Regions from separate parts of the Streptomyces sp. NPDC046887 genome, predicted to be linked through region 2. Evidence: riboswitches for the same ligand, from Rfam matches in the RefSeq annotation. Region 2 holds a riboswitch; the other holds the start of a gene.
The links. Region 2 has a riboswitch for glycine ahead of gcvP (aminomethyl-transferring glycine dehydrogenase). Riboswitches for the same ligand answer to the same signal wherever they lie in the genome.

Region 1: it holds a riboswitch for glycine, as region 2 does, so the genes downstream of both, gcvT (glycine cleavage system aminomethyltransferase GcvT) here and gcvP (aminomethyl-transferring glycine dehydrogenase) in region 2, are expected to answer to the same signal.

What each region holds. Positions count from the first base shown of each region.
Region 1 covers NZ_JBEYXH010000015.1:94,071-108,859, forward strand. Annotated here, with positions in the region: gene ABZ945_RS16685 (YafY family protein) at 1-533, opposite strand, end outside; gene ABZ945_RS16690 (thioesterase family protein) at 675-1,571, opposite strand; gene ABZ945_RS16695 (trimeric intracellular cation channel family protein) at 1,598-2,278, opposite strand; gene ABZ945_RS16700 (oligopeptide/dipeptide ABC transporter ATP-binding protein) at 2,433-3,677, opposite strand; gene ABZ945_RS16705 (ABC transporter ATP-binding protein) at 3,674-4,678, opposite strand; gene ABZ945_RS16710 (ABC transporter permease) at 4,685-5,647, opposite strand; gene ABZ945_RS16715 (ABC transporter permease) at 5,649-6,653, opposite strand; gene ABZ945_RS16720 (ABC transporter substrate-binding protein) at 6,737-8,407, opposite strand; gene ABZ945_RS16725 (peptidase) at 8,700-9,623, opposite strand; gene ABZ945_RS16730 (enhanced serine sensitivity protein SseB C-terminal domain-containing protein) at 9,772-10,554, opposite strand; gene ABZ945_RS16735 (enhanced serine sensitivity protein SseB) at 10,619-11,359, opposite strand; gene ABZ945_RS16740 (AAA family ATPase) at 11,496-12,212, opposite strand; glycine riboswitch at 12,473-12,586, shown strand; gene gcvT (glycine cleavage system aminomethyltransferase GcvT) at 12,734-13,849, shown strand; gene gcvH (glycine cleavage system protein GcvH) at 13,995-14,372, shown strand; gene glyA (serine hydroxymethyltransferase) at 14,385-14,789, shown strand, end outside.
Region 2 covers NZ_JBEYXH010000057.1:1,538-16,326, reverse strand. Annotated here, with positions in the region: gene ABZ945_RS31580 (hypothetical protein) at 476-1,090, shown strand; gene ABZ945_RS31575 (DUF5999 family protein) at 1,374-1,580, shown strand; gene gcvP (aminomethyl-transferring glycine dehydrogenase) at 1,697-4,582, opposite strand; glycine riboswitch at 4,761-4,859, opposite strand; gene ABZ945_RS31565 (PRC-barrel domain-containing protein) at 4,973-5,341, shown strand; gene ABZ945_RS31560 (DNA polymerase IV) at 5,348-6,925, opposite strand; gene ABZ945_RS31555 (MerR family transcriptional regulator) at 6,994-7,665, opposite strand; gene ABZ945_RS31550 (bifunctional nuclease family protein) at 7,889-8,362, opposite strand; gene ABZ945_RS31545 (MerR family transcriptional regulator) at 8,472-9,176, opposite strand; gene ABZ945_RS31540 (FHA domain-containing protein) at 9,242-10,186, opposite strand; gene ABZ945_RS31535 (DUF881 domain-containing protein) at 10,269-11,123, opposite strand; gene ABZ945_RS31530 (small basic family protein) at 11,495-11,827, opposite strand; gene ABZ945_RS31525 (DUF881 domain-containing protein) at 11,824-12,777, opposite strand; gene ABZ945_RS31520 (mannose-1-phosphate guanyltransferase) at 12,878-14,789, opposite strand, start outside.

The DNA.
Region 1 (14,789 bases), on a different contig from region 2:
ACCAGGCCGTACGGATCGACGGTGTACGTCCTCGGGACCGCCGTACCGCTGTGCCGGTAGCGCAGCCGGAGCCGGCGGTCGCTGAGCACCGCGTCGTGCAGGGCGTCCACCGGGACCCCGGGCGCGGTCGGGGAGCGCAGCCAGCGGTCGGGGTCGACCAGCACCCGGCGGCGGGTCAGTTCGGCGGCCGGGCGGTGCGGTGCGGGCAGCGCGGCCATCACCTTGTGCAGCGCCGAGCCGAGGGCGGTGTCCAGGCCCAGGGCGGCGTGGGTGCCCTCGGCGGCGAGCACGAACAGGGCGCGGGACTCGTCGGCGGTCAGTCCGGTGACATCGGTGCGGAAGCCGGGCAGCAGGGCGACGCCGCCGTGCCGGCCGCGCTCGGTGTAGACCGGCACCCCGGACGCGGAGAGCGCCTCGACGTCCCGGTACACGGTGCGTACGGAGACATCGAGGCGCTCGGCCAGCTCGGTCGCGGAGACCAGGCCGCGGGTCTGGAGCAGCAGCAGGAGGGAGAGCAGCCGGTCGGACTTCACATCGGCCGACCCTAGCCGGAGGAGCTACGCGCGCGGGCCGCACACCGGCCGGCCCTGGCACCGGACCGGGCCGCACACCGGCCGACCCTGGCACCGGACCGGGCCGCGCACCGGCCGACCCTGACGAAGACCCGCGGCGCGCTACGCGCGGGGGGCGCGGGCGAGTTGGCGGGACTGGGCGACCAGCCGGTCGGCGCTGTCCCAGATCTCGGCGTCCTCCTCCAGGAAGCCGCCGGCCAGGTTGCGGGTGGTGATGGCGACCCGCAGCGGCCCGGGGGCGGGGCGGCAGCGGACATGGGTGGTCAGCTCGACCGTCGGGGTCCAGCCGGGCAGACCCAGCTCGAAGGAGGTGGGCGGCAGCGCGTCCACGGTGAGCAGCAGGGAGAGCGGGTCGGGTTCGCGGCCGTCGGCGAGGCCGAACCAGCCGCGCATCTCGCCCTTGCCGGAGGGGGCGCCGACGGCCCAGCCGAGGGTGGTCGGGTCCAGGCGGATGTCCAGGCGGTCCATGATCGCGGTGGAGCCGGCGATCGGGGCCGGTCCGTCGGCCGGGCCGAGGCAGTGCTCGCGCGGCGGGATGGCCGGCGGCTTGGCGCTGGTGCGGATGTCGTCGGAGAGCGTGTCGAGGTCGCCGTAGGTGGCCAGCACCCGGATGCGCTCGATCTCGGTGCCGTCCTCCGCGTACTGGAGGAGGGAGGCCTGCCCGGTGGAGAGGGTGCGGCCGGTGCGGACGGTCTCGGTGCGGACCACCGCGGGGCCGGGCAGGGAGGGCGTGAGGTAGTGGGCCGAGACGGTGAACGGGTCGGGGTGCGGCAGGGCGTCGGCGAGGGCCCGGCCGATCAGGGCGAGCAGATAGCCGCCGTTGACCGCCTGGATGATCGTCCATCCGGCGGAGAGGTCGGCGTCGTAGACACCGGGCTCGCGCCGGGTCACCGCGGTGTCGCGGTCGAATTCGCTGCCGGTCGCGAGGGCGGGGCCGTCCGGTACGAGGGCGGGAGCGCTGCCCGGTCCGTGGCTCCGCACGCTGTTCGAGCTGTCCATGGCGGAACCGTACAACGGGTGCGTTACTAAGCGGTAGCTTTTTCCGGGATGACCTCCTCGGCCGCCGAGGAGCGGCGGTTCCAGGCGCGCGGGGCCCGCCAGTGGTAGCGCATCGCCAGGATGCGGATCACGAAGGCGGTGACGGCGGCGACCCCGCTGGTGAACGGGTTGAGCATCTCGAACCGGATGCAGAGCACCACCAGGGTGGCGCCGACGATCGCCGGTACGGCGTAGAGGTCGCGGTCCCAGCGCAGCAGCGAGGGCACCTCGTTGGCGAGCACGTCCCGCAGCACACCGCCGCCGACCGCGGTGGCCAGCCCCATCACGGCGGAGGCGGTGAGCCCGAGCCCGTACTCGTACGCCTTGGTGGCCCCGGTGACGCAGAACAGTCCGAGTCCGGCGGCGTCGAAGACGTTGACGGCGGCCTGGGTGCGCTCGACCACCGGGTGCAGGAAGAAGACCAGGGCGGTGGCGACCAGCGGCATCAGGAAGAAGCCCAGGTCGGTGAAGGCGGCGGGCGGTACGGCGCCGATCACCAGGTCCCGGAAGAGCCCGCCGCCCAGCGCGGTCACCTCCGCGAGCACCGCCATGCCGAAGACGTCGAAGTTCTTGCGCACGGCGAGCAGGGCGCCGGAGATGGCGAAGACGAAGATGCCCACGAGGTCCAGTGCGTGCTGGACGGAGGGCGTGAAGAAGTCCTGGAGCACGCCTTATTGTGCCGGGCGCGGGGAGGGGATCGTGCCGGGCGCAGGCCGCCCCTCGGCTTCCGGGGGGGGCGGGCGCCGGCCACCTGTCGGCCGGGAGGGGGCGGGTGCGGCGGCCCGTACCGTACGCGGTCGCCGCACCCGCCCCCGTACGCCGTCAGCGCTTGCCGCCGCCCTCGGCGGAGGGCGAGCGCTCGTCGGCCGGGGCCTCGGCCGGGCGGGGCACGGCGGTGGAGGCGTCGGAGGCGGGGGCGCCGGCGGCGACACCCGGCACCGGGAGCTCCGGCTCGGCGTCCGCCACCGCCTTGCCGTTCTCCTTCTCCCGTACGACGTCCGCGACCGCCGGCTCCTCGGCGACGGCGGCGGTCTCGGTGACCGCCTCGACGCCGGTGGCGCGGGTGCGGGCCAGGGTGCCCGCCTCGATCTCGGCCGTCCAGTGGCAGGCCACCCGGTGCCCGTCACCGGTGTCGGTGAGCTCGGGGCGGTCGGTGGCGCACTTGGTCTCCTGCACCCAGGGGCAGCGGGTGTGGAAGCGGCAGCCGGCGGGCGGGTTCGCCGGGGAGGGCAGGTCGCCGTGGAGCAGGATGCGCTCGCGGCGGTCCTCCAGGTCGGGGTCCGGCACCGGGACCGCCGACATCAGCGCCTTGGTGTACGGGTGGCGGGGCCCCTCGTACAGGGCGTCGCTGGGCGCCTCCTCGACCAGCGAGCCGAGGTACATCACCCCGATGACGTCGGAGATATGGCGGACCACGGCCAGGTCGTGGGCGATGACGAGATAGGTGAGGCCCAGGGACTCCTGGAGTTCTTCGAGGAGGTTGACGACCTGGGCCTGGATGGAGACGTCCAGCGCGGAGACCGGCTCGTCGCAGATGATCACGTCCGGTTCCAGGACCAGGGCGCGGGCGATGCCGATGCGCTGGCGCTGGCCGCCGGAGAACTCGTGCGGGTAGCGGGAGAGCGCGTTGGCGGGCAGCCCGACCTTGGCCAGGATGGCCTTGATCTTCTCGCGGCGCTCGGCCTGGTCGGCGCCGATGCCGTGGGCGGCCATGCCCTCGGCGAGGATGGACTCGATGTTCTGCCGGGGGTTGAGGCTGCCCAGCGGGTCCTGGAAGACCATCTGGAGGCGGCGCCGGAAGCGGCGCATGGCCTCCTCGTCCAGCTTGGCCAGGTCGGTGCCGTCGAAGACGACCTCGCCCTCGGTGACGTCGACCAGCCGCAGCACCGCGCGGCCCAGGGTGGTCTTTCCGCAGCCGGACTCGCCGACCAGGCCGTAGGTCTGGCCGGCCTCGACCTTGAGGGAGACGCCGTCGACCGCGTAGACATGGCCGACCGTGCGGTCGAAGAGCACGCCCTTGCGGATGGGGAAGTGGACCTTGAGGTTGTCCAGTTCGAGCAGGCTCATGCCGGTACCTCCGCGGCGGGCCGGACCGGGGGCAGCACCGGGTTGACGCAGCGGACCTGGTGGCCGGCGGTGCGGGGCTCGGTCAGTTCGGGGGTGCCGGTCAGGCACTCCAGCGTGTAGTGGTCGCAGCGGGGCGCGAAGGCACAGCCGTCGGCCCAGGCGATCTTGTCGTTGATGGAGCCGCGGATGGGGTTCAGCGGCTCGCCGCGCGGGGCGTCGAGGCGGGGGATGGAGCCCAGCAGCCCGTGCGCGTAGGGGTGGGTGGGGTGGGCGAACAGCTCGCGGCGGCCCGCGGTCTCCACGGCCTTGCCGGCGTAGAGGACATTGACCTCGTCGCAGAGTCCGGCGACCACACCCAGGTCGTGGGTGATCATCAGCAGGGCGGTGCCCTCCTGGTCGACCAGTTCCTTGAGGAGTTCCAGGATCTGGGCCTGGATGGTCACGTCCAGCGCGGTGGTCGGCTCGTCGGCGATGAGCAGCCGGGGCGCGCAGGCGACCGCCATGGCGATCAGGGCGCGCTGGCGCATCCCGCCGGAGAGCTGGTGCGGGTACTCCTTGAGCCGCCGGGCGGGGTCCGGGATGCCGACCCGGTCCAGCAGATGGGCGGCCTCCTTGCGGGCCGCCTCGCCCTTGAGGCCGCGGTGGCGCTGGAGGATCTCGGTGACCTGGACGCCGATGGGGACGACCGGGTTGAGGGAGGACAGCGGGTCCTGGAAGATCATGGCCAGATGGCGGCCGCGCATGTCGCGGATCTTCGCGGGGCCGAGCTTCAGCAGGTCGGTGCCGTCGAACTCGGCGCGGCCGCCGACCCGTACGCCCTTGGCGGGCAGCAGGCCCATCAGCGCCAGCGAGGTGACGGACTTGCCGCAGCCGGACTCGCCGACCAGGCCGACGACCTGGCCCTGGTCGACGTCGAAGGAGACGCCGTCCACGGCCGTGGAGTCCTTGCGGCCCTTGGCCGTGAAGGTGACGCTGAGTTCGTCAACGGAGAGCAGTGGCATGGTGGTTCAGCCTCGCAGCTTCGGGTCGAGTGCTTCGCGCATGGCCTCGCCGAGCAGGGTGAACCCGAGGGCGGTGATGATGATCCCGACCGCCGGGTAGACCGCCATCATCGGCTCGTTGTCGAAGAACCGCTGGGCCTGCGAGAGCATCACGCCCCACTCGGGGACGGCCGGGTCGGGGTTGCCCAGTCCCAGGTAGGACAGGGCGGCCGCCTCGATGATGGCGGTGGCCAGGCTCAGGGTGGCCTGGACGATGACCGGGCTGAGGGAGTTGGGCAGGATCTGGGTGAGCACGATCCGGTTGCGCCGTACGCCGAGGGCGCGGGCGGCCAGCACGTAGTCGGAGCCGCCCTGGGCGAGCATCGAACCGCGCAGCATCCGGGCGAAGATGGGGATCTGGACAACGCCGACCGCGATCATCACGGTGGTGAGCGACTGGCCCAGCACGGCGGCGATGGAGACGGCCAGCAGCAGCGAGGGCAGCGACAGCATGATGTCGGTGATCCGCATGATCACGGTGTCCAGGCGCCGGCCCATCGGTCCGCCGAGGGTGGCGGCGGCGCCGGACACCACGCCGACCAGGGCGCCGATGACCAGGCCGATGAGCATGGACACCACGCCGACCAGCAGGGTCTGCCGGGCGCCGACGAGCATCCGGGAGAACAGGTCGCGGCCCAGGTGGTCCAGGCCGAACCAGTTCTCGCCGCGCATGCCGACGAACTCGCCGCGGTTGGGGAAGACCTCGCCGCGCCAGGTCTGCGCGGTGGGGGTGAACGGGGCGATCCAGGGGCCGATGACCGCCAGGACCACGAACACCGCGATGATCACCGCGCCGATGATGGCCATCTTGCTGTCGCGCAGCCGGCGGGCGGCCTCGCGCCAGAGGCTGGCACCGGTGGTGGACTCGGAGGTCTGCATCAGCTCCGCGAGCCGGTCGACCTTGTCCGCCTTCTTGGTCAGGGTGGTCAACTCAGTGCACCCGCACTCTCGGGTCGATGAGGCTGTACGCGAGGTCGACCAGCAGGTTGATCAGGACGTACACCATGGCGATGAAGAGGATGAACCCGACGAGCACCGGGTAGTCGCGGGCGTCGATCGCGGTGCGGATGAAGGAGCCGATGCCGCCGAAGTCGAAGACCGACTCGGTGAGCACCGCGCCGGACAGCAGGCTGCCGGTGAGCAGGCCGACGGCGGTGACGACGGGCAGCATGGCGTTGCGCAGGACGTGCCGGCCGCGCACGGTCCGCTTCTGCAGGCCCTTGGACTCGGCGGTGCGGACGTAGTCCTCGCCGAGCACTTCCAGCACGCTGGCGCGGGTCATCCGGACGATCACGGCGAGCGGGATGGAGGCGAGCGCGACGGCGGGCAGCACCAGGTGCACCAGCGCGTCCCAGCTGGCGTCGATCTCGCCGGTCAGCAGCCCGTCGAGGACCGCGAAGCCGGTGACCACGGTGGCGTCGAGCCCGGTGGACAACCGCCCGGAGCTGGGGAACCAGCCGAGCTGGACGGAGAAGAGCGCCCGGAGCAGCAGGGCGAGGAAGAAGACCGGGATGCAGATGCCGACCAGCGAGCCGGAGACGGAGGCCACATCCAGCCAGCCGCCGCGGTGCTTGGCGGCGAGGTAGCCGAGCGGGATGCCGACGACCACGGCGAGCAGGATCGCCGCGACGCTGAGCTCCACGGTGGCCGGGAAGCGCAGGGTGAACTCGTCCCACACCGGCTGGCCGGTCTGGGTGGAGGTGCCGAGGTCCAGTTCGGCGATGCGCTTGAGGAAGCGCCAGTACTGGACGGTGATCGGCTGGTCGAGCCCGAGGGCCCGGTTGATCCGTGCCACTTCGGCCTCGGTGGCGCGCTCGCCCAGGATCGCTGAGGCGGGTCCGCCGGGCAGTCGGTTCAGCCAGAGGAACAGCAGGACCGACAGGCCGAGCAGGGTGGGTATCAGCTGTAGCAGTCTTCGTACGACGAGTCGCAGCACCCCGCGTGCCCCTTTCTCACGTTGGAGCGGGTCCGCCCGGCCACGGAGGTCTCAGTGGCCGGGCGGACCCGCAAGGTGTGCGGTTACTTGAAGCTGGCCTCGGCGAAGTTCTCCTGCGTCAGCGGGGAGACCTTCGGCGGGTTGATGTTCTTGCCGAAGGCGATGGCCGGCGGCGAGGAGGAGATCGGCACACCGGGGGCGTACTCGGCGATGATCTCGTTGGCCTTCTTGTACGCCTCGACGCGGCCGGCCGGGTCGGTCACCTTGGAGGCGGCGGTGACGGCGTCGAAGACCTTCTTGTCCTTGAAGCCCCACTGCTTGTCGAAGCCGGCGAACCAGGTGCCGATGAAGTTGTAGCCGTCGTTGAAGTCACCGGTCCAGCCGAGCATGTACAGGGCGCAGGAGCCCGCCTCGGTGGCGTCCAGGTAGTCCGGGGCCCACTTCATGGCCTTCGGCTCCACGGTGATGCCGGCCTTCTCCAGGTCGGCCTTCATCAGCTCGAACATGTCCTGCGGGGCGGGCATGTACGGGCGGGTGACCTCGGTCGGGTAGCAGAACTGGACCTTCAGCTTCTCCTCGCCGGCCTTCTTGAGGAGCCCCTTGGCCTTCGCGGTGTCGTAGGCGTAGGTCTTCACCTTGTCCGAGTGGCCGGCGACCGTGTCGGGCATGAACTGCGTGGCCGCCTTGCCGCCCTCGGGCAGCTGGGTCTTGACCAGGTTCTCCCGGTCGATGGCGTGCGAGATGGCCTGCCGCACCTCGGGCTTCTTCAGCGCCGGGTTGGCGGTCTGGGTCATGCCGACGTAGAAGATGTTGAAGACGTCGCGGGTGGGGACCTGGAAGCCCTCCTTCTCCAGCGTCTTCACATCGGCCGGAGCGACCAGGTCGTAGCCGTTGATGTCACCGGCCTGGAGCGCCTGGCGGCGGGTCTCCTCGGTGGAGATCGTGCGGAAGACCAGGTTCTTGATCTTGGCCTTGTCGCCCCAGTAGTCGTCGAAGCGGGACAGGCTGACTTCCTTGTTGCCCTTGTTCCACTTCGTGATCTTGTACGGGCCGGTGCCGGCGACCGTGCCGGCCTCCTGGCTGTACTTGGGGTAGGTGATCGCGTCGCCCTTGGCGGAGGCGTCCTGCTTCGCGTACTCCTTGAGCGCCTTCGGCGAGTGGATCGCCAGCGCCTGGAGGGAGAAGCCGCCGGGCAGGTTGGCGGAGGGCTCGTTGACCTCGATGACCGCGGTGTTCTCGTCCTTGGCCGTGCAGGACTTGTAGTTGGCCTTGGGCGTCTCGGGGTCCTCGTTCTTGGCGAAGCCGCCCATGATGGCCTGCCAGTAGTAGGAGACCGCGCTCGACTGGTAGGTGCCCTTCCAGTTGAACCAGTGGTCGTAGTTGGCGCAGACCGCGGCGGCGTTGAACTGCTCGCCGTCGTGGAACTTCACGTTCTTGCGGAGGTTGAAGGTCCACACGGTGCCGGCCGGGTTGCTGGACCAGGTCTCGGCCAGGCCGCCGGTCAGCTTGCTGCCGCCGGACTCGTGCTCCAGCAGCGCCTCGAACGCCTGCCGGGTGACCCGGAAGGTCTCGCCGTCGGTGGCGAGCGCGGGGTCGAGCGAACCGGGGTCGCCGGCGCCGGCGAACACGAAGGTGTCCTTGGCGCCGCCCTTGTCACCGTCCTTGTCGCGGTCGCTGGCACAACCAGAGGCGATCAGCCCGACGGCGACCACCGCCGTGACCGCCCGGATGGATCGTGATCGATACGTGTGCATAGCCCACCCCTGGTATGTGCGCATGGTCGCTGGGTTCGATTGGCCGAACACTACCCACGCCTCTGACCGAGGAGAACAGTCCGCATAGCGGTGATACCCAGTCGAGACCCGGACACCGAACCAACCGGACGTATACGGGAGATAGGGCCGCCACGCGGTCATCGGCACCCATGTGCGGGCACATCGGCGGGCGGGCGGCGGGGGCGGGGCGGGTGGTCCTTGAGTTGGATCGGGACGGGCGGGGCGCTCCGGCCGGCCCGGGGTCGCGGACCGGCCGGAGCGACGGAGCAGGTCAGCCGCGCTGGGCGGCGTCGTAGGCGGCCCGGGCGGTCTGGTCGAGCACCGGCCCGTAGATCGGGCTGCTGCTCGCGAGGTCCTCGCCGTGGCTGAGGACCGACACCACGGTGCCCTTGCCGGTGGCGGGGTCGAAGCCGGCCAGCCAGGGGCCGCCGCTGGAGCCGCCGGCCAGGTCGCACGGGAGGAGCAGCTCGTTGCCGGGGGCGGGCTTGGTGGTGCCGGCGCAGTGCATCAGCTCCTCGCCCCGCTGGGGCGTGGTGGCCGGGTAGCCGAAGGCGGTGACCCGCTCACCGGCCTTGCGGCCGAAGGCGATCTGCTGCGCCCCGGCCGCGTCGGCCAGCCGCTTGCCCTTGACGGGGGTGGCGACCACCATCGCCGCCACGTCGTTGACGGTGTCCTCGGCCCAGCTGCGCGGGGTCATGGTCGCCTTGACGGCGTAACGCCCGTACGGGGCCTTGCCCTTGGCGTAGCCGGGGGCGAAGACCAGGTCGGTGTAGGTGTTCACCGGCGAGGAGCCGAGCCGGGCGCAGTGCGCGGCGGCCATGATCACCGAGCCGTTGCCGCTGGTGACGGAGGTGGCCGTGCACCAGGTGTCCTGGCCCTTGTGGTTGACGAAGAAGAGCCGGCCGACGCTGGGGACGGCCTTGCCGGTCCAGGGCTTGCCGAGCGGCCCGCTCGGTCCCAGGTCGACGGTGCCGCCGACCTTCTTCATGCGCTCGGGCGTCCAGTAGCGGAGGGCGGCGCCCTGGTCGGCCGCGGGGTAGGTCACCGTGCTGATCGGCCCGGCCTTGACCGGGGCGGCGGCGACGGCGGGGGCGGCCGGGAGCGCCAGGGGGCCGGCCAGGGCGAGCAGGGCGGTGGCGAGACCGGAGGCGGTGCGGCGGGCGCGGCGGGACGGACGGGGAGGCGGGAAAGACATGGGTGCCCTCTCGGATGACCGGGTCGACTGGACCGACTGGATCGACTGGATCGACTGGATCGACTGACCGGCATGGGTGTCGGTCGTCCGGGAGGATGCGGTTTCGGCGCGTGCGGTGCACCCGCCGCCTGAATCGGCGTCAGAAAGCTCAGAGCGTACGGGGCGGGTAGCCGTAGCCGGTGTGGGGGACGACCGGGGCGGTGGCGTGGGCCTCGCGGTCGTAGAAGGGGCGGGCGTGGGCGCGCAGCCAGAGCGCCACCGGGTCGTACGAGTCGGACATGGCGACCGTGGAGACCGGCAGCCCGTCCGGGACGGCGGCCACCGACTGGCTCATGATGGCCCGCACCGCGTCCACCGCGCCCTGGCCGGAGTCGTACAGGTCGAGGCCGATGACCAGGTACGGGGTGCCGGCGGCGGGCTGCACCCAGGCGCGGCGCAGCGAGCGGACGGCCGGGGTGCGGTGGGCGTTCTGTGCGAGCAGCGCGTAGAACTGCGGCAGGGCGATGGTGGGTTCGGAGAGCCGCAGCGGTCCGGCGGGCATCCGGTCCAGGCCGGCGGCGATCCGGCGCAGGTCGGGCCAGGGGACGCCGACACCGCCGCCGGGGGCGTGCGGGTTGAGCCAGAGGCCCCAGCGCTCGGCGTACAGGGCGCGGGCGATGTCCCGCCCGGTGACCACCTCGTGGGCGCGGTCCCAGCCGGAGGCGGCGAGCTCCCGCTCGGAGGTGGCGCACGGGGCGTAGCCGTGGCCGTCGACCTCCATGTTCCCGTACTGGGCGTCCGAGGAGCCGGGGCGGCCCTGCCACAGCAGCATCCACAGCCGGCCGTCGGCGAGGGCGTGCAGCAGCGCCTCGTAGGCGTCGTACCGGCCGGGCACGACCCGTCCGAGCAGCTCCTCGACCCCACCGGTCGCCGCGGTGCCTGACCCGCTCACTCGTTCTCCCGCCCCTCTACGGGCCACCCGGCCCACCCGGCAAGCTTATGTGCGACGGGCGCGGTCAGGCCGGTCCGCGCTGGTGGAAGGGGCGGACCCGCTCCAGCATCCAGTCCCCGACCGGGTCCTGGGCCACGTCGAGCAGGACCAGGTTGACCGGCCAGCGCACCGGGACGCGGCCGAGCGCCCGGCCCAGGGCGTCCATCGGGGCGGTGCGCTCGGGGCCCTCCCAGGAGGAGAGCTGGACGCCGATGAAGAGCACCGGGTCGCCGCCCTCGACGCTGGCCAGGCAGCGGCGGGCGGTGAGCACGGTGCCGGCGGCGTCGAACTCGGCGGCCGCGGCGGCCAGGAAGTCCACCGGGTCGTCCTGCCAGTCGGGCTCGAAGAGCCGCACCCGGCCGCCGGAGGCGGGCCCGTCCAGCGGGGTGTGCCCGATGCGGCACAGCTCGGCGACGGCCGGGGGCGGCAGCGGTACGCCGACGGCGCCGCCCGGGTTGACGGCGATGCCGACCTGCGGGGGCAGCCCCCGGGCGAACTCCACGGCGGGCGCCACGGCGTGCGGGAGGCGGGGGCCGGCGCAGCGCTGGAACTGCTCGGCGGAGCTGAAGACCGGGACGTAGGCCTGGCCGTCCAGCTCCAGGGTGGGCAGGTCGAGATCGCGGCTGTCGGGGCCGCCGCCGCCCGGCAGCGGCACCCAGACCTGGCTGCGGCCCAGCACCTCGATCAGGCGGGCCCCCGCCTCGGGCGTGCCGAGCGAGGCGGCGAGCGCCTCCTCCAGCTCGTTGGCCGGCCATGCGGTGTCCACTGCTGCCCTTGTCCTTCCCCGCGCCGCGCGCGCCTCCGCCCCGGTCGGGTCACCGGTGGCTGCACCCTAACGCGGGGCGGGCGAGGGCTGTCAGCCCGGGCGGGAAGGGGCTGCCTACCCGGGCGAGCGGGGCCCGTCAGCCGTCGAAGGCGATCCGGCGCAGGGCGGAGGCGGCGGGGCGGTCCAGCAGGATCGCGGAGCCGCAGCCGGCCGGGAGGATGCCGCGCTCGGCGTCGCCGACCAGCCGGCCGACGGCCCGGCGGTGGCGGGCGAAGGCGTAGCCGGAGACGCCCCGGCCCCGGTCGCGCTGGCCCTGGCGGGCGGTGCGCGGGGTGACGTCCAGGAGCAGCAGATGCAGCCGGCGGCCGCGTCTGGCGGCCTCCCGGGCCAGCCAGCGGCGCACCCAGGCCTGGGTGCCGCAGTCATGGACCACCACCGGCTCGCCGGAGCGCAGCGCCCGGCGCAGCCCGGCGTAGTGGGCGAGCCGGGCGAGCGGGCGGTAGACCGCATACGGCAGGGCGGCGGGCATCCGGTGCTCCCAGCGCTCGCGGGCGTCCTGGGAGTCGATGCCGCGGCCCTGGGCGGCGCGGGCGATCAGGGTGGACTTGCCGCTGCCGGGCAGTCCGGAGACGACGACCAGGTCACCGGGGGCGAAGGTGAGGGCGCGCGGGCCGCGGCCGGAGCGCTCGCGCAGATCGCGCACGGTGGGCAGGGCGGGGCGGGCGGCCGGATCCGCGGCGGTGGCCCGGGCGCGGGCGGGCAGCCGGGGCCGCACGGCGCCGCCGGACCCGGTGCCGGCCGCGCCGGCCGGGCCCGCGCCCGTCGCGTACGCCTCGGTGCGCTGCGTCCTCATCGCTCACTCCCCCGTCCAACGGGCCCCGTCGGGCCCAGCTTCCCGAGCTGTCTCACGCCAGGGGCTCGCCGTGTTCCGAGCTTTGCCCCTGAAGTGTAAAGAATCGGTAATAAGGCACAAGTGATATGACCATCCCCACGCTGAGGCCCCGGCAATCCGGACCTTTTCCGATGGCAGTGCTCGTGCGATGATGTGCCCGCCACGCGCACAGTTGGACAGCTCGACCGCTCGACCGTGCTGACAACCGCATACCGGCCGCTCGAATCCGCGCGGGAGAGTTCCGGGGCCGTACCGAGAGGTACACCGCACGCCCCGGGCGCCGAAGGAGCAAGTCCCTCCCTTGAATCTCTCAGGCCCCGTACCGCACGCGATGAGGCAGATCTGAAAAGCGAGCCGCTCCGCCGGCTCCACCCAAGGTGCAAGCCCCGACCCGCCGTGGTCGCGGCGAACCTCTCAGGTTCCGATGACAGATGGGGAGGATCGTCCTCGCCAGCATGCCCCGGACCTGGGAGCCACATCCGATGAGCACCGCCCCCCGTACGACCGCCCTCGACGCCGTGCACCGCGCGCTGGGCGCGACCATGACCGACTTCGCCGGCTGGGACATGCCGCTGCGCTACGGCAGCGAGCGGGACGAGCACCAGGCCGTCCGCAGCCGGGCCGGGCTGTTCGACCTGTCCCACATGGGCGAGATCACCGTCACCGGGCCGCAGGCCGCCGCGCTGCTGGACTTCTCGCTGGTCGGCAACATCTCCTCGGTCGCCGTGGGCCGCGCCCGCTACACCATGATCTGCCAGGAGGACGGCGGCATCCTGGACGACCTGATCGTCTACCGGCTGGAGGAGCGGCGGTACATGGTCGTCGCCAACGCCTCCAACGCCCAGACCGTGCTGGACGCGCTGAGCGCGCGGGCGGCCGGCTTCGACGCCGAGGTGCGCGACGACCGGGACGCCTACGCGCTGATCGCGGTGCAGGGCCCGGCCTCCCCCGGCATCCTCGCCTCGGTGACCGACGCCGACCTGGACGGGCTGAAGTACTACGCGGGGCTGCCCGGCACCGTCGCCGGGGTGCCGGCGCTGATCGCCCGTACCGGCTACACCGGCGAGGACGGCTTCGAGCTGTTCTCCGCCCCCGAGCACGCCGAGACCCTGTGGACCGCGCTGACCGAGGCGGGCGCGGAGGCCGGGCTGATCCCGTGCGGGCTGTCCTGCCGGGACACCCTGCGCCTGGAGGCGGGCATGCCGCTGTACGGGCACGAGCTGACCACCGCGCTGACCCCGTTCGACGCGGGGCTCGGCCGGGTGGTCAAGTTCGAGAAGGAGGGCGACTTCGTCGGGCGGGCCGCGCTGGAGGCGGCCGCCGAGCGCGCCGCCGCCAAGCCGCCGCGCAAGCTGGTCGGGCTGGTCGCCGAGGGCCGCCGGGTGCCGCGCGCCGGGATGTCCGTGGTGGCCGGCGGCGAGGTGGTCGGCGAGGTCACCTCCGGCGCCCCCTCCCCCACCCTCGGCAAGCCGATCGCCATGGCCTACCTGGACGCGGCGCACGCCGAGCCGGGCACCGCGGGCGTCGGCGTCGACATCCGCGGTACCCATGAGCCGTACGAGGTCGTCGCGCTGCCGTTCTACAAGCGGCAGAAGTGACCGCGTAGCCGGTAGCCCGTAGCCGTACGGAAGGGTCAGCCCGTACCCGTACGGCCGCATCCGGCCCCGTAGCACGGGTGAGGCACGCCCGCGCCACCGCTCCCCCGTTCACCACCACTCCCCCGCGTACAGGAGAATCCAGGTCATGAGCAACCCCCAGCAGCTGCGCTTCAGCAAGGAGCACGAGTGGCTGTCGCCCGCCGAGGACGGCGTGTCGACGGTCGGCATCACCGAGTTCGCGGCGAACGCGCTCGGCGATGTGGTGTACGCCCAGCTCCCGGAGGTCGGCGACACGGTGACCGCGGGCGAGACCTGCGGCGAGCTGGAGTCGACCAAGTCCGTCAGCGACCTGTACTCGCCGGTGAGCGGTGAGGTCGTCGAGTCCAACCAGGACGTGGTGGACGACCCGTCCCTGGTGAACACCGCGCCGTTCGAGGGCGGCTGGCTGTTCAAGGTACGTGTCAGCGAGGAGCCGAAGGACCTGCTCTCCGCGGACGAGTACGCCCAGTTCTCCGGCGCCTGAGGAGCCAGATCGATGTCGCTTCTGAACACCCCCCTGCATGAGCTGGACCCGGACGTCGCCGCCGCCGTCGACGCCGAGCTGCACCGCCAGCAGTCCACCCTGGAGATGATCGCCTCGGAGAACTTCGCTCCGGTCGCGGTCATGGAGGCCCAGGGCTCGGTCCTCACCAACAAGTACGCCGAGGGCTACCCGGGCCGCCGCTACTACGGCGGCTGCGAGCACGTCGACGTGGTCGAGCAGATCGCCATCGACCGGATCAAGGCCCTGTTCGGCGCCGAGCACGCCAACGTGCAGCCGCACTCCGGTGCCCAGGCCAACGCCGCCGCGATGTTCGCGCTGCTCAAGCCGGGCGACACGATCATGGGCCTGAACCTGGCCCACGGCGGTCACCTGACCCACGGCATGAAGATCAACTTC
Region 2 (14,789 bases):
CCGCATGGGCTGATCCATAACGCCCGCACCGAAGCCTCTCGCCCGGTAGTCTGGAGAGGACGTCCACGCGGCACATTCCGCAGGCATGAGGCCGCAGGCAGTAACCGCGCCGACGATGCCGCGAAAGGCCGGCCGGAGCCACCGGAAACGAGGGTCGCGATCCAGCCGACCCCGTTCCCGGCAGGAGCGCAGACGGGACCGGTGGCGCGCACGGAGAATCCACAGATACTTCGCGAAACAAAGACCGGATGAGTTCTTGCCGGTAACCACCTCGACAGCTAGCCGAAACAATCGGCGAACGCCCGTCGTATAAACTTCCGCGGGACGAGGCAGAGAGTCGCGCGCCCGGCCCACCGGCCCGGCGGCCACCTCTGACCCCGCTGCCGACAGTGCCGTCCGCGCCCTTCTCCTCCGCAGCACCCTGTCTCCACCTGTCTCCCGCACGCCCGTGTCCGTTGACCGAGAGGCGACCCACATGCCGCTTCAGGTATCCCCTGCCCCCGCGCCCGCCCTGCGCTCCGTCCTCACCGCGCTGGGCTCACCCGTCGTACGCTCCGCGCACACCCCCGCCCTGCGGTCCGTCCAGGGACCGCTGAGCCCCGAACTCCCGCTCCCCGTCCATGTGCTGGACGTCCGGGACGCCCCGACCGCCACCGGTTCGGCCCGGCCGGCCCGGGCCGGGGCGCCGCGCACCCGGCTGGCCGGCTGGCGGTTCCACATCCGCGGCGGCGACCGTGTGGTGGCGGCCGCCGACGCGCTGCCCTCGGCCGACGGCTGGACCGTCTCGCGGTTCTTCGAGGGGCCCTATCTCGCCTCCACCGAACGCGCGTTGCGCCAGGCGGAGACCATGGCGGGCCGCTACCAGCCCCGGCTGCTCTCCGTTCCGGAGCTGTACATGCTGACGCTGTGGCTGCACGGCAACGCCGGGGCCGACCCGGCGGAGGGCACCCCGGCCCCCACCGACCTGCTGGTCCCGCTGGCCCCGGCGCCGCCGGGGATCGCCTCCCATCTGCCGTACCGGGTGGCCGAGTTGCTGCCGGTGATGACGCTGCGGCTGGCTCCTCCCCCGCTGCTGGAGTCCACCGCCTGAGCCGACGAAGGGGGGCCACCCATCGGGCCCACCCGATCGGACTAGTCCAGTGGTGTCAGGCGAAACGGTCCCAAGTGATGGTTCGGTAGAGCTGAACCATCCGCACGGGTGACACGTCATGGAGCTTGAGGAAGCTCTGCTGCGAAATCCCTGCGGACCGCGGTCCGTAGGGCAACACTGGGGGCGGGATCCGTCCACAGGGACCGACGACACACGGGGGGCGGCGATGGACTCCGCGTCAAGCCGCAGGACACATACGACACCGCAGCGAAAGAACCGATCCATGTGCCAGCACCAGCCAGCCTGTCCGACCGCCGACTCCGCCGACCGGGAGGCGGCGCGCCTGCTGGCGCACCATCCGGAACAGGGCTGGAGCCTGCTGTGCAACGGAGTCCTCGTCTTCGAGGACACCGGCGAGCTGCTGCCGGACGGGCAGATCATCGCCCCGCACCGGCCGCTGGGCACAGCGCAGGTGATGACGGCCGCCTGAGCCGCCGCACACCGGACCGGCGCTGACTCCGCACGGGCGCGACCGGAGACAGGACAACGGCCGAGGGCCGGTACGGAATCCTCCGTACCGGCCCTCGGCATGAGCGGTGGTCCTTGTCAGCCCTCGTACTCGTCCAGCGGCGGGCAGGAGCAGACCAGGTTGCGGTCGCCGAAGGCGCCGTCGATCCGGCGCACCGGCGGCCAGTACTTGTCCGCGGCCGAGACCCCGGCCGGGAAGACGGCCTGCTCGCGGGTGTAGGCGTGGTCCCAGTCGCCGCCGAGCGCGGCCGCCGTGTGCGGGGCGTTGCCCAGCGGGTTGTCCTCGGCCGGCCACTCGCCGGAGACGACCTTCTCGATCTCGGCGCGGATGGCGATCATCGCCTCGCAGAACCGGTCCAGCTCGGCCAGGTCCTCGCTCTCGGTGGGCTCGATCATCAGGGTGCCGGCCACCGGGAACGACATGGTCGGGGCGTGGAAGCCGTAGTCGATCAGCCGCTTGGCGATGTCGTCCACGCTGACGCCGGTCGCCTTGGACAGCGGGCGCAGATCCACGATGCACTCGTGGGCGACCAGTCCGTTGGGGCCGGTGTAGAGCACCGGGTAGTGCGGCTCCAGGCGCTTGGCCACGTAGTTGGCGGCCAGCACCGCGACCTGGGTGGCGCGCTTGAGGCCCTCGCCGCCCATCAGCCGGACGTACGCCCAGGAGATCGGCAGGATGCCGGCCGAGCCCCAGGGGGCGGCCGAGATCGGGCCGACACCGGTCTCCGGTCCGGCGCCCGGCTGGAGCGGGTGGTTGGGCAGGTACGGGGCGAGGTGGGCGCGCACGCCGACCGGGCCGACACCGGGACCGCCGCCGCCGTGCGGGATGCAGAAGGTCTTGTGCAGGTTCAGATGGGAGACGTCGCCGCCGAAGTGGCCCGGCTTGGCGAGGCCCACCAGGGCGTTGAGGTTGGCGCCGTCCACGTAGACCTGGCCGCCGGCGTCGTGCACCTGGGCGCAGATGTCGGCGACGTGCTCCTCGAACACCCCGTGGGTGGACGGATAGGTGATCATCAGCACCGACAGCTCGTCGCGGTACTGCTCGATCTTGGCCCGCAGGTCCTCGACGTCGATCTCGCCGTCGTCGGCGGTCTTCACCACGACCACCTTCATCCCGGCCATCACCGCGCTGGCGGCGTTGGTGCCGTGCGCGGAGGACGGGATCAGGCAGACGGTACGGGCGGTGTCGCCGTTGGCGCGGTGGTACGCGCGGACCGCGAGCAGACCGGCCAGCTCGCCCTGGGAGCCCGCGTTGGGCTGGATGGAGACCTTGTCGTAGCCGGTGACCTCGGCCAGCCGCTCCTCCAGCTCGCGGATGAGCGTCAGATAGCCCTGGGCCTGCGCCGCCGGGGCGAAGGGGTGCATCTGGCCGAACTCGGTCCAGGTCACCGGCTCCATCTCGGTGGTGGCGTTGAGCTTCATGGTGCAGGAGCCCAGCGGGATCATGCCCCGGTCCAGCGCGTAGTCCCGGTCGGCGAGCCGGCGCAGATAGCGCAGCATCGCGGTCTCGGAGCGGTGGGCGTGGAAGACCGGGTGGGTGAGGTAGGCGTCGGTGCGCAGCACCCCGGCGGGCAGGGCGTCCTCGGTGGCGGCGTCCAGCGCCTCCACGTCCCCGGTGACGCCGAAGGCGTTCCACACGGCGGCGATCTGGGCGCGGCCGGTGGTCTCGTCGCAGGCGGCGGAGACCTGGTCGGCGTCGACCAGGCGGAGGTTGACCCCGCCGGTGCGGGCGGCGGCGACGATCTCGGCGGCCCGGCCGGGCACCTTGGCGGTGACGGTGTCGAAGAAGGCGCCGTGCGGCAGCTCCACGCCCCCGGCGCGCAGGCCCTCGGCGAGGATCGCGGCGTAGCGGTGGGTGCGCCGCGCTATGGTCTTCAGCCCCTCGGGGCCGTGGTAGACCGCGTACATCCCGGCCATCACGGCGAGCAGCACCTGCGCGGTGCAGATGTTGCTGGTGGCCTTCTCGCGGCGGATGTGCTGCTCGCGGGTCTGCAGGGCCAGGCGGTAGGCCTTGTTGCCGTCGGCGTCCACGGAGACGCCGACCAGCCGGCCGGGCAGGCTGCGGGCGTGCTTGGCCTGGACGGCCATATAGCCGGCGTGCGGGCCGCCGAAGCCCATCGGGACGCCGAAGCGCTGGGTGGTGCCGACGGCGATGTCGGCGCCCAGCTCGCCCGGCGAGGTGAGCAGGGTGAGGGCGAGCAGGTCGGCGGCGACGGTGACGATCGCGCCCAGCTCATGGGCCTGGTCGACGACCGGCTTGAGGTCCCGCACCGCCCCGGAGGCGCCCGGGTACTGGAGCAGCACACCGAAGACGCCGCGCTCGGCGATCTCGGCCGGGATGCCCTCGCTCAGGTCGGCGGTGACCACCTCGACACCGGTGGGCTCGGCGCGGGTCTCGATCACGGCGATGGTCTGCGGCAGCGCGTCCGCGTCGATCAGGAAGACGCCCTGCTTGACCTTGCCGACCCGGCGGGAGAGCGACATCGCCTCGGCGGCCGCGGTGCCCTCGTCCAGCAGGGAGGCGCCGGAGGTGGGCAGCCCGGTCAGCTCGGCGACCATGGTCTGGAAGTTGAGCAGCGCCTCCAGCCGGCCCTGGGAGATCTCCGGCTGGTACGGGGTGTAGGCGGTGTACCAGGCCGGGTTCTCCATGACGTTGCGGAGGATGACCGGCGGGGTGAAGGTGCCGTGGTAGCCGAGCCCGATCATCGGGGCGAGCACCTGGTTGCGGTCGGCCAGCGAACGCAGTTCGGCCAGCACCTCCGCCTCGGTGCGGGCGTCCGGCAGCCCGAGGGCCTCGGTGCTCTTGATGACGTCCGGTACGGCGGCGGCGGTCAGCTCGTCGAGCGATCCGTAGCCGACCTGCGCGAGCATCTTGGCCCGGGCCTCGGCGTCGGGCCCGATGTGCCGCTGCTCGAAGGGGATGCCCTGCTCAAGCTCGGTGAGCGGAGTACGGTTGGCGGTCATCTGCGGGGGCCTCCTGGTCGTCACGACCTGCGAGGGGCACCACGGCGCGGGTGCCCGGACGGCCTCCCCCTCTGTCATCTCAACCTGAGAGCTTCACCGGACCGCCCTGCGGCGGACCGGCTTTCACCGTCGGTGAGGGCAGGTGCCGTCCGACGCCTGCCCTGCTTTCCAGAGTGACCTCGTCCGTGCGGTACGGGGGCCTGAGAGATTCCGGGGAGGATTTGCTCCTTCGGCGCCTCCGACGGTCTTGCTCGGAGGACTCTCCCGCACGGGGTCAGCAGCCGGAACCAGCCTACCAGCGGGGTCCCGGCGCCATCCCTCAAGTGGCCGACGTCACCGTTGTGCCCTTACGTAGTGTCCATGGAGCGGGTGCGACCTGTTGGAGGGACCGTGCAGACCGACATCGATCCGCGCAGCCTGATCGGCCGCAAGGCGTTCGACCGCGACGGGAACAAGATCGGCACCGTGGACGAGGTCTATCTGGACGACGCGACCGGTGTGCCCGAGTGGGCGGCCGTGCGCACCGGCCTGTTCAGCCGGGACGCCTTCGTCCCCCTGGAGCCGAGCGAACTGGTGGGCGAGGAGCTGCGGGTGCCCTACGAGCGGGCGCTGATCAAGGACGCCCCGGACTTCGGCGTGGGCCGCCATCTCTCCCCGCAGCAGGAGGTGCAGCTCTACCACCACTACGGCATCGCCCTGCCGGCCGCGCCGCCTCCCCCGGACCGCGACTTCGGCCGCCTGGCCGGCCAGGACGACTGACCCCGGTCAGCAGAGCCGACCGCCCGCCTCCTCCGACTCCGATTCCGGCTCCGGTACGAGGGGCAGCGGATCGGACGGGCTGAGCAGCGGGTCGTCGGTACGGAAGGTGCGCACCCGCCCGGGCGGCGAGGTGGGCGCCTCGAACCGCACCGTCACCCGGCCGATCCCACTGCCCTGCACCCATCCGGCTCCGTGCTCGGCATGCCGTACGTCCTGCCCCGCCAGCCATTTCCGCGCGCCCTCCTCCGGCTCCGGGACCACACCCTCGGTGCCGCCCCGCGTCCCGGCAGGGAGAACCACCGCGCCCTGGTGCTCCGCCGCGACCGGAGCGACCACTTCCGCACCCGTACCGACCGCCGCCTCCTCCAGGCCCACCCCGGCCCCCGCTGCCCCGCTCCCGCCCGTGTCCACCCCGGCGGGCTCCCCGCCGCCCGAGACGCCGCCCTCGCCCCGTACACCGTCCTCCCGGGCCGTGTCCGCCGCCCTTGCCACCGCCGCCGCCTCACGGGCTTCCGCGGCCTGGGCGAACAGGTCCTCCTGGGTGTAGTCGGCGAGCCCGGTCACGCCCACCCCGAGCAGCCGCACCCCGCCCGTGGTGTCGACCAGCTCCAGCAGCCGGGCCGCCGCCTCCCGCACCACGCCCGGGTCGTCGGTGGGGCCGCGCAGCGTCTCGGAGCGGGTGAGCGTGGAGAAGTCGTAGCGGCGCACCTTCAGCACCACCGTCCGGCCGGAGCGCCCGGCGCCCCGCAGCCGCTGCACGCACCGCTCGGCCAGCCGCTCCACCTCGGCCCGGACCCGCACCCGGTCGTGCAGGTCCACGTCGAAGGTGTCCTCCACCGACACCGACTTGGCGTCCCGCTCGGCGACCACCGGGCGGTCGTCGTACCCCATGGCCATCCGGAACAGCGAGGCCCCGTGCGCCTTGCCCACCAGGCGTACCAGCTCGTCCTCACCGGCCTCGGTCAGCTCGGCCACCGTGGTGATCCCGGCCCGGCGCAGATGCTCGCCGGTCGCCGGGCCCACACCGGGCAGGATGCGCACCGGCTTCGGCCCCAGCAGCTCCCGCTCGGTGCCCGGCTCGATCAGCAGCAGCCCGTCCGGCTTGGCCTGCTCGGAGGCGATCTTGGCGAGCATCTTGGACCCGGCCAGCCCCACCGAGCCGGTGAGCCCGGTGACCGCGTGGATGTCCGCCCGCAGCCGCTCCCCGGTGCGCCGGGCGCCGGCGGCGTCGTCCGCCGCGCCCCCGGCCTCCAGGTCCACGAAGGCCTCGTCCAGGCTGAGCGGCTCCACCAGCGGTGACAGCGCCCGCAGCAGGGCCATCACCTGCTCGCTGACCGCCCGGTAGACGGTGAACCGAGGGACCAGATAGGCCGCGTTGGGCGCCAGTCGGCGGGCCTGCCCGGTGGGCATCGCCGAGTGCACCCCGAAGCGCCTCGCCTCGTACGAGGCGGTCGCCACCACCCCGCGCGGGCCCAGTCCGCCGACCACCACCGGCTTTCCGCGCAGACTGGGCTTCGCCGCCTGCTCGACGGCGGCGTAGAAGGCATCCATGTCCAGATGCAGGATGGTGGGCGCGGCTCTCACACCACTGATGCTGCCGCATCCCACTGACAACCGCCCCGCACACCCGTACGAGTGGCGCGGCCGCCGTCTCAGACCGCCCGGTCGCGCCGGCGCCGCGCCAGCTCGTCGGCCGGATGGTGGCGCACCAGGGTCTCGCCGGTGTCCACCCGCTCGCCGTGCAGCTGCGACAGCGCCGCCTCGACGTCCCGCCAGACCACGTCGACGGCGATCCCGAAGACGCCCTGGCCGCCCTGGAGCAGCGCCACCACCTCGCCGGGCGAGGAGCACTCGTAGACCGTCGCCCCGTCGCTCATCAGCGTCATGTGCTCCAGGTCGCCGCCGCGGGCCCGCAGATGCACCAGGGTGGTGCGGATGTTCTGCAGGGCGACCCCGGTGTCCAGGAAGCGCTTGACGATCTTGAGCAGGACGACGTCCCGGAAGCTGTAGAGGCGCTGGGCGCCCGCCGACCGGCCGGCCCGGACGCTGGGCTCCACCAGACCGGTGCGGGCCCAGTAGTCGAGCTGGCGGTAGGTGATCCCGGCGGCCGCGCAGGCGGTGGGCCCGCGGTAGCCGACCGCCTCGTCGGCGGGCTCGGGGGCCGGGGTGGAAGGGCGGTCCGGACCGCCGTGGGAGAGCGCCGCGCCGCCCGGCGCGCGGTCGGCCGTCTGCCCGTGGGTCTGCCCGTGAAGCGGATACGGCCGCTGCTCCACCGGACCTCGTCCGGGGGCACTCCCCGTCGCACCGTCGCCGCTGATCATCACAACGACCCTCCGTCCTTGACCTGCCACTCGACGGTAGGGAGTCACCGGGGGTGCGTCAACGATCGCCGCGCTCGCCACGCCGAGTGACAATCACCCCGAGAGTGGTTTGGCGTGACCTGGAATCGGGCAAGGATGCGCGTTTCATCAGCGTGTGCGCTGTTTCGGCACGGTCGCGCCCTCCGGAGGGGCACGGTCGCCGCCCCGGTCTCCGAGGCGGCGGAGCTCACTGGCTGCTGGTGCCGAAGTCCTCGGGCGAGATCTGGTCGAGGAACTCGCGGAACTTCTCCACCTCGTCCTCCTGCTCGTCCGGGATGGCGATGCCCGCGTCATCGAGCACGCCGTCGCTCCCGTAGATCGGGGTCCCGGTCCGCAGGGCCAGCGCTATGGCGTCGGACGGCCGGGCGCTCACCTCCACACCGCTGGCGAACACCAGCTCCGCGTAGAAGACACCCTCCCGCAGGTCCGTGATGCGCACCTCGGTGAGCTCCTGGCCCACCGCCTCCAGGACGTCCTTGAAGAGGTCATGCGTGAGCGGCCTGGCAGGGGCCATGCCCTGCTGGGCGAAGGCGATCGCCGTCGCCTCTCCCGCACCGATCCAGATCGGGAGGTACCGGTCGCCTCCCACTTCACGCAGGAGCACGATCGGCTGGTTGGACGGCATTTCCACCCGGACACCGACGACATCGAGCTCGTTCACATGGCAACCCTAGGACGTGCCGGACCGGTTTGGATAGTCGGGCCCCTCCAAGATCGGTTCCGGGGCGCTGCCCGGCCCCCCGTTCCGCGGCCCCGACGGGCCCCGGCGCCTACTGCGGACGGGTTCCCAGGGCCAGCCGGACCAGTGCCGCGTGCAGCCGTACGGACAGCCCGGCCAGCTCCTGCGCGGTGGCCTCGGCATGGGCCCGGGTCTGCGGGTTGCGGTGCCGGCGCAGCGGCGCCACGACCTGCTCGACCAGCCCCGCCTCCCGGTCGGCGGCCGCCTTCACGGCCCGCAGATGGCGGGGTTCCAGACCGAACCGCCGCAGCTCGGCGACCAGCTTGGCGACGGTCACCGCCTCGGGGTCGTACCCGCCGTCCGGGCCGGGCTGGAGCAGCCCGTAGGACTCCCACTCGACCAACTCCCCCTCGCCCACCCCGGCGGCCGCCAGTAGCTCCGGACGGCCGATCCGGACCGGCGGCGGGGGCTCGGGCGGTTCGGCGGCCGGGTGCTCCCACGGCCCGTCCTCCCCGGCCCTGCGGCGCGGCGCGGGCACCGGCGGGGCGGCGGCGGACTCCCCGCCGCGCTCGACGGCGTCCAGATGCTCCCGGATCACCTTCAGCGGCAGATAGTGATCACGCTGCATGCGCAGAATGCGCAGCAGCCGCTCCACGTCCTCGGGGCTGAACTTGCGGTACCCGGACGCGGTGCGGCGAGGCTCCACCAGCCCCTCCGCCTCCAGGAAGCGGATCTTGGAGATGGTGACCTCGGGGAACTCCTCGCGGAGCCTGGTGAGCACCGTGCCGATGCTCACCAGGCGCTCGGCCGCACGCGCGGCACCGTCCCCGGCGCCGCGCGGCAGAGACCTGCCCGGCCGGGTCACACGCCCCGCTGCTGGCTCGCGAAGAAGACCATCCGGTACTTGCCGATCTGCACCTCGTCGCCGTTGTTCAGCGGCACCGAGTCGATCGGCTCCCGGTTGACGTACGTCCCGTTGAGGCTGCCGACGTCGGAGACCGTGAAGCTGCCGTCCGGCGAGCGCCGGAACTCCACATGCCGCCGCGACACGGTCACGTCGTCCAGGAAGATGTCGCTCTGCGGGTGGCGTCCGGCCGTGGTCAGGTCGCCGTCCAGCAGGAAGCGGCTGCCCGAGTTGGGCCCCCGGCGCACCACCAGCAGCGCCGAGCCCAGCGGCAGCGCCTCCACGGCGGCCTGGGCCTCCGGGGAGAGCGACGGCAGCTGCGTCTGGCCGGTGACCTCCGAGTCGTACGCCTCAAGGCCCGAGATGGAGATCGTGGAGGTGGTCTCGGACGCCCGCTCGGGCACCGCACCCGCACGCAGCGGGGCACCGCAGTTGGAGCAGAAACGGCTCGCCTCGGCGTTGCGGTGACCGCACCTCGTACACACCGGCATGGCCGAACCCTCCTGCCGCGGCTGGCCCGCGAGATGCGGGCTGGTGGCGTACGGGTCGGGGGTGAACCCGCCGCCCGCACCCGAGGTCGATGGTTCCCCGAAACCTATGCGGCCTGCCGAGCCAGGGTCAACAGACGCGCCCTGGCCTCCGGAAACGTCACCACCGGGGTGGCCGACCTCATCACGGAACAGGGGGCGCTCGCCGCCCTGCTCCTCACTCTGGCCATGGCGCGGTGCGCGGTGCCGGGCGTTGCCGCCGTCCTCGCGTGCGCTCTTGCCGAACAACTTCGCAAACAACTTCACGGGCGATTCCCCTTGAACGAAACAGACCCGCCCGTGGGGCAGGACGAACCTCGGACGAACACACCTGCCGACCCGGACATTCTCACAACGTCCGTATCCTCCGGACAGTTTCCCTCACGCACCGCGATCTCGGTGCGCCGACCCCCCGCAACCTGGTGCCCCTGGACAACGGCCCCCATACACCCCCGCTTCACTGCGAGGACGACCGAGCGTAGTCAGGCCGCTGCACCGGTCGCAAGGCATCGACAACGATCTTCTCCGACCGGCTCACCACCGCGGTGGCCTGCTCCTTCTCCAGCGTCTGGACGACCCCGCCCGGGATGTTCAGGGCCGGTTCCAGATCCTCCGGCTTCCCGATCACCTCGAACCGGTACGGCGCCTTGATCGCCCGCCCGTCGACCTCGATGCCACCGGGGTCGCCGCTGAAGTAGCTGTTGGCCACCGTCCGCACCCCGTTCACCTCGATGGCCTCGGCACCGGCCGCGCGCAGCTCCTGGATCGCGTCCAGCAGCATGTCCGCGTCGACCGCGCCCGCGCCGTCCTCGACGGTGAGCGTTATCCCCGGCCCCTGCGCGGCGACGGTGCCGGCCAGGATGCCGAGCTGGCGCTCCTTCTCCAGCGTCTGCTTGCGGGCCTCCTCGGCCTGGTCGGAGCTGTTCTCCAGCTCCGTGCGCTGGTCCTCCAGCCGGGCCTTCTCGTCCTCCAGCCGCTGGGTGCGGTCGTCCAGCTCGTCCAGGATGCGCACCAGGTCCTCCTGGCGCGCCCCGCGCAGCGCCTCGTCGTCGCCGGTCGAGCGCACCTGGATGGCAAGACCCAGGCCCAGGCCGAACAGCAGCAGGGCGACGACGAGTTGCGCCCGTGTCACCCGCGGCGGCCACAGCCCGGCCAGCAGCCGCTGGCGACCGGTCACCTCCGGCTCCGGAGTCGGCTTCGGGGCGGCTTCGGCGGTGGGCGGAGGGCCGGACGCCGGGTCCTGGTCCGGTACGGGGCCCGAGGGCCGGTACGCCGCTTCCGGTGCGCCCGCCACCGGCTGCTGCGGCGGCAGCGGCTGATGGACCGCCCGCGGCGGCTGCGGCTGGGCCGGGGGCTGCGGCAGCCGATACGCGGGAGGCTGCTGCCCGTTCGGCGGCAGCGGCCGCGAGGGCTGCGGCTGCGGAGGCCGGGGCTGGGGGTGCTGGGCGGCCTCCGGCTGGGTGCCCGGCAGCCCGGCGGATCCGGACAGCTGTACGGGCGGCTGCGGCCGCTCCGGCGTCGGCTCGGGCCGCGGGGAGTGGGCCGCGGGCCGGACAGGGGTCTCGGGAGGCTGCTGCCCGGAGGCGGGGGGCGGCGGCGGTACGGCCGGCCGGCCCTCGGCCGCCCGGCCGGAGTCCGGCGCGGCCCCGCCCGTCGGGGTCTCGTCGTTGCTGCTCATCGGCCTCACGCCCGGAAGACGTGCCGCCGGATCGCGGCGGCGTTGGAGAAGATGCGGATGCCGAGCACGACGACCACACCGGTGGACAGCTGCGCCCCGACGCCCAGTTCGTCGCCGAGGAAGACGATCAGCGCGGCGACGACGACATTGGAGAGGAAGGAGACGACGAAGACCTTGTCCACGAAGATGCCGTCGAGCATCGCCCGCAGCCCGCCGAAGACCGCGTCGAGCGCGGCGACGACGGCGATGGGCAGATAGGGCTCGACCGCCGCCGGCACTTCGGGCCGGATGAACAGTCCGACCACGACTCCCACGACGAGGCCCAGTACGGCGATCACGATGTGCCCTTCCCTGCTGTGTCGGTCCCGGCCGTCCCGGTCCCGTCCCGGCCCGCGCCCTCACCCGCGCCTTCCCCGGCGAGCCTCGGCTGCGCGATACGGACGATGAGGCTCGGGGCGGCCGGCAGACGTACCTCGCCCTGTTCCGAAATGCTGCTGCGGACACCGTAGTTCTCCCGCAGCACGTCCAGATACGCGCCGTCCGCGCTGTCCTGGAAGGTGGTGTGGAGCCGCTTCGCGTCCCCCACCGCCAGCACCGTGTACGGCGGTGCCAGTGGCCGGTTGTCGACCAGTATGGCGTCGCCCGCGGCACGGATCGCCGACAGGGCGGTCAGCCGCTGGCCGTTGATGGCGACCGCCTCGGCGCCCGACTGCCACAGGCCGTTGACCACCCGCTGCATATCCCGGTCGCGTACCCGCCCGGTGTCGGTGAAGGAGGCGCTCTCCCGCGGCCCGCCGCCGCCCTTGTCACTCGCCTCGGCGTCGTCGATGACGAGTTTCAGCCCCGGACCGCGTACCGGGGTGGCGCCGGACAGCAGTCCGACCACGTCCGCCTGGTCGCCGCCGTGGTCCTGGAGCGCCTGGCGCTGCCGCTCCCCCACCTCGGTGCGCAGCCCCTCGACCTGCTTCTCCAGCTGGTCGGCGGCCGAGGTCTTGGACTGGACGCGGTCGATGAGCTCCTCGCGCTCCTTGGCGACCACCGGGGCCGAGGTACGCGCCTGGGCGGCACCGAGGGTGACCACCAGGGCGGCCAGCACCAGACCGGCCGCGAGCCCCAGCTTGGCCCGCAGGGTGCGCGGCAGCCCGCGGTCCTCCGCCGCCCGGCGGGCCGACGCCTCGGCGTAGCCGTCGTCCAGGGCGTGGTCCATCACATTGGTCAGCAGCGACATGGACGCGTCGGGCCGCGGAGGCGGTGCACCGGTGCTCCGAACGGGGGGCTGCTGCGACATGCCGCACATCGTCGCACGTCGCGACGGGTTCCGCCGAATGGAGTACCGGTGCGCCGCGCCCGGGTCTTTCGACCCCGGGGACGGCGCACCGGTACGGGGATCAGCGGCCGGCGCTCTCCACCACGGCCGCCCACTCGTCCAGCAGGGCCTCGGCGGAGCCGTCGTCCGGCCCCTCGGCCCACAGATGGGTGACCGCCTCGGCCGGGTCCGGCAGGACCATCACCCAGCGGCCGTCGGCTTCCACCACGCGTACACCGTCCGTGGTGTCCACATGCCGGTCGCCGGCCTCCTCCACGACCCGGCGCATCACCAGGCCCTTCACCGCCCACGGGGTGGCCAGATCACGCCTGAGCACATGGGCGCGCGGGATGCGCGCGTCGATCTGGCTCAGGGTGAGCTGGGTACGGGCCACCAGGCCGATGAGCCGCACGAAGGCCGCCGTACCGTCGAAGACGCTGCTGAACTCCGGCACGATGAAGCCGCCGCGGCCGTCACCGCCGAAGATCGTGGAGTCCTCGCGGCCCACCCGGGTCAGGTCGTCGGGCGAGGTGGTCGTCCAGTCCACCTGGGTGCCGTGGTACGCGGCGACCTGCTCCGCGATCCTGGTCGTGGTCACCGGCAGCGCGACCCGCCCGCTGCGCCGCTCGGCGGCCACCAGGTCGAGCAGCACCAGCAGCGCCCGGTCGTCCTCGATGATCCGGCCCCGCTCGTCCACCAGCGACAGCCGCTCGCCGACGGTGTCGAAGCGGACGCCGAACGCGGCCCGCGCCGAGGCCACGATCTCGCCGAGCCGCACCAGCCCGGCCCGCCGGGACTCCGCGGACTCGGTGGGACGCGACTCGTCCAGACCCGGGTTGATGGTCAGCGAGTCGACACCCAGCCGCCCGAGGAGGCTGGGCAGCACCAGTCCGGCGCTGCCGTTCGACGCGTCCACCACGATCTTCAGCCCGGCCTCGGCGACACCCGAGGTGTCCACCGACCGCAGCAGTGATCCCGTATAGGAGTCGTAGACGCTGGACGGGAAGGACAGGTCGCCGATCTCGCCGGGGAACGCCCGCCGGTACTCCTGCCGCGCGAAGACCCGGTCCAGCTTGCGCTGCCCGGCCTGCGACAGATCCGCGCCCCGCTCGTCAAAGAACATGATGTCGACCGAGTCGGGGACGCCCGGCGTGGTCCGGATCATGATCCCGCCGGCGCTGCCGCGGGCGGTCTGCTCGCGGGCCACCGGCAGGGGCACGTTCTCCAGGTCGCGTACGTCGATGGCGCTGGCCTGCAGGGCCGAGATCACCGCCCGCTTCAGCGCTCGCGCGCCTCGCGAGTGGTCACGGGCCGTGGTGACGGTGGCGCCCTTCTTCAACGTGGTCGCGTACGCGCCGGCCAGCCGCACCGCCAGCTCCGGGGTGATCTCCACGTTCAGGATGCCGGAGACCCCGCGCGCCCCGAACAGGTGCGCCTGCCCGCGCGACTCCCAGATGACCGAGGTGTTGACGAACGCGCCGGCCTCGACCGTCTTGAACGGGTAGACCCGCACATTGCCCTGGACAATCGATTCTTCACCGATCAGGCACTCGTCGCCGATGACGGCGCCGTCCTCGATCCGGGCGGCCCGCATGATGTCGGTGTTCTTGCCGATGACGCAGCCGCGCAGATTGCTGTGCTGGCCGATGTACACGTTGTCGTGCACCACGGCCCTGTGCAGGAACGCCCCGGTCTTCACCACCACGTTGGAGCCGACCACGGTGTGCTCCCGCAGCTCGGCGCCGGCCTCCACCTTGGCGTAGTCGCCGATGTACAGCGGCCCGCGCAGCACCGCGTCGGGGTGGACCTCGGCACCCTCCGCGACCCACACCCCCGGCGAGATCTCGAAGCCGTCCAGCTCGACGTCGACCTTGCCCTCCAGCACGTCGGCCTGCGCCTTGACGTAGCTCTCGTGGGTGCCGACGTCCTCCCAGTAGCCCTCGGCGACATAGCCGTAGATCGGCTTGCCTTCCTTCATCAGCTGCGGGAAGACA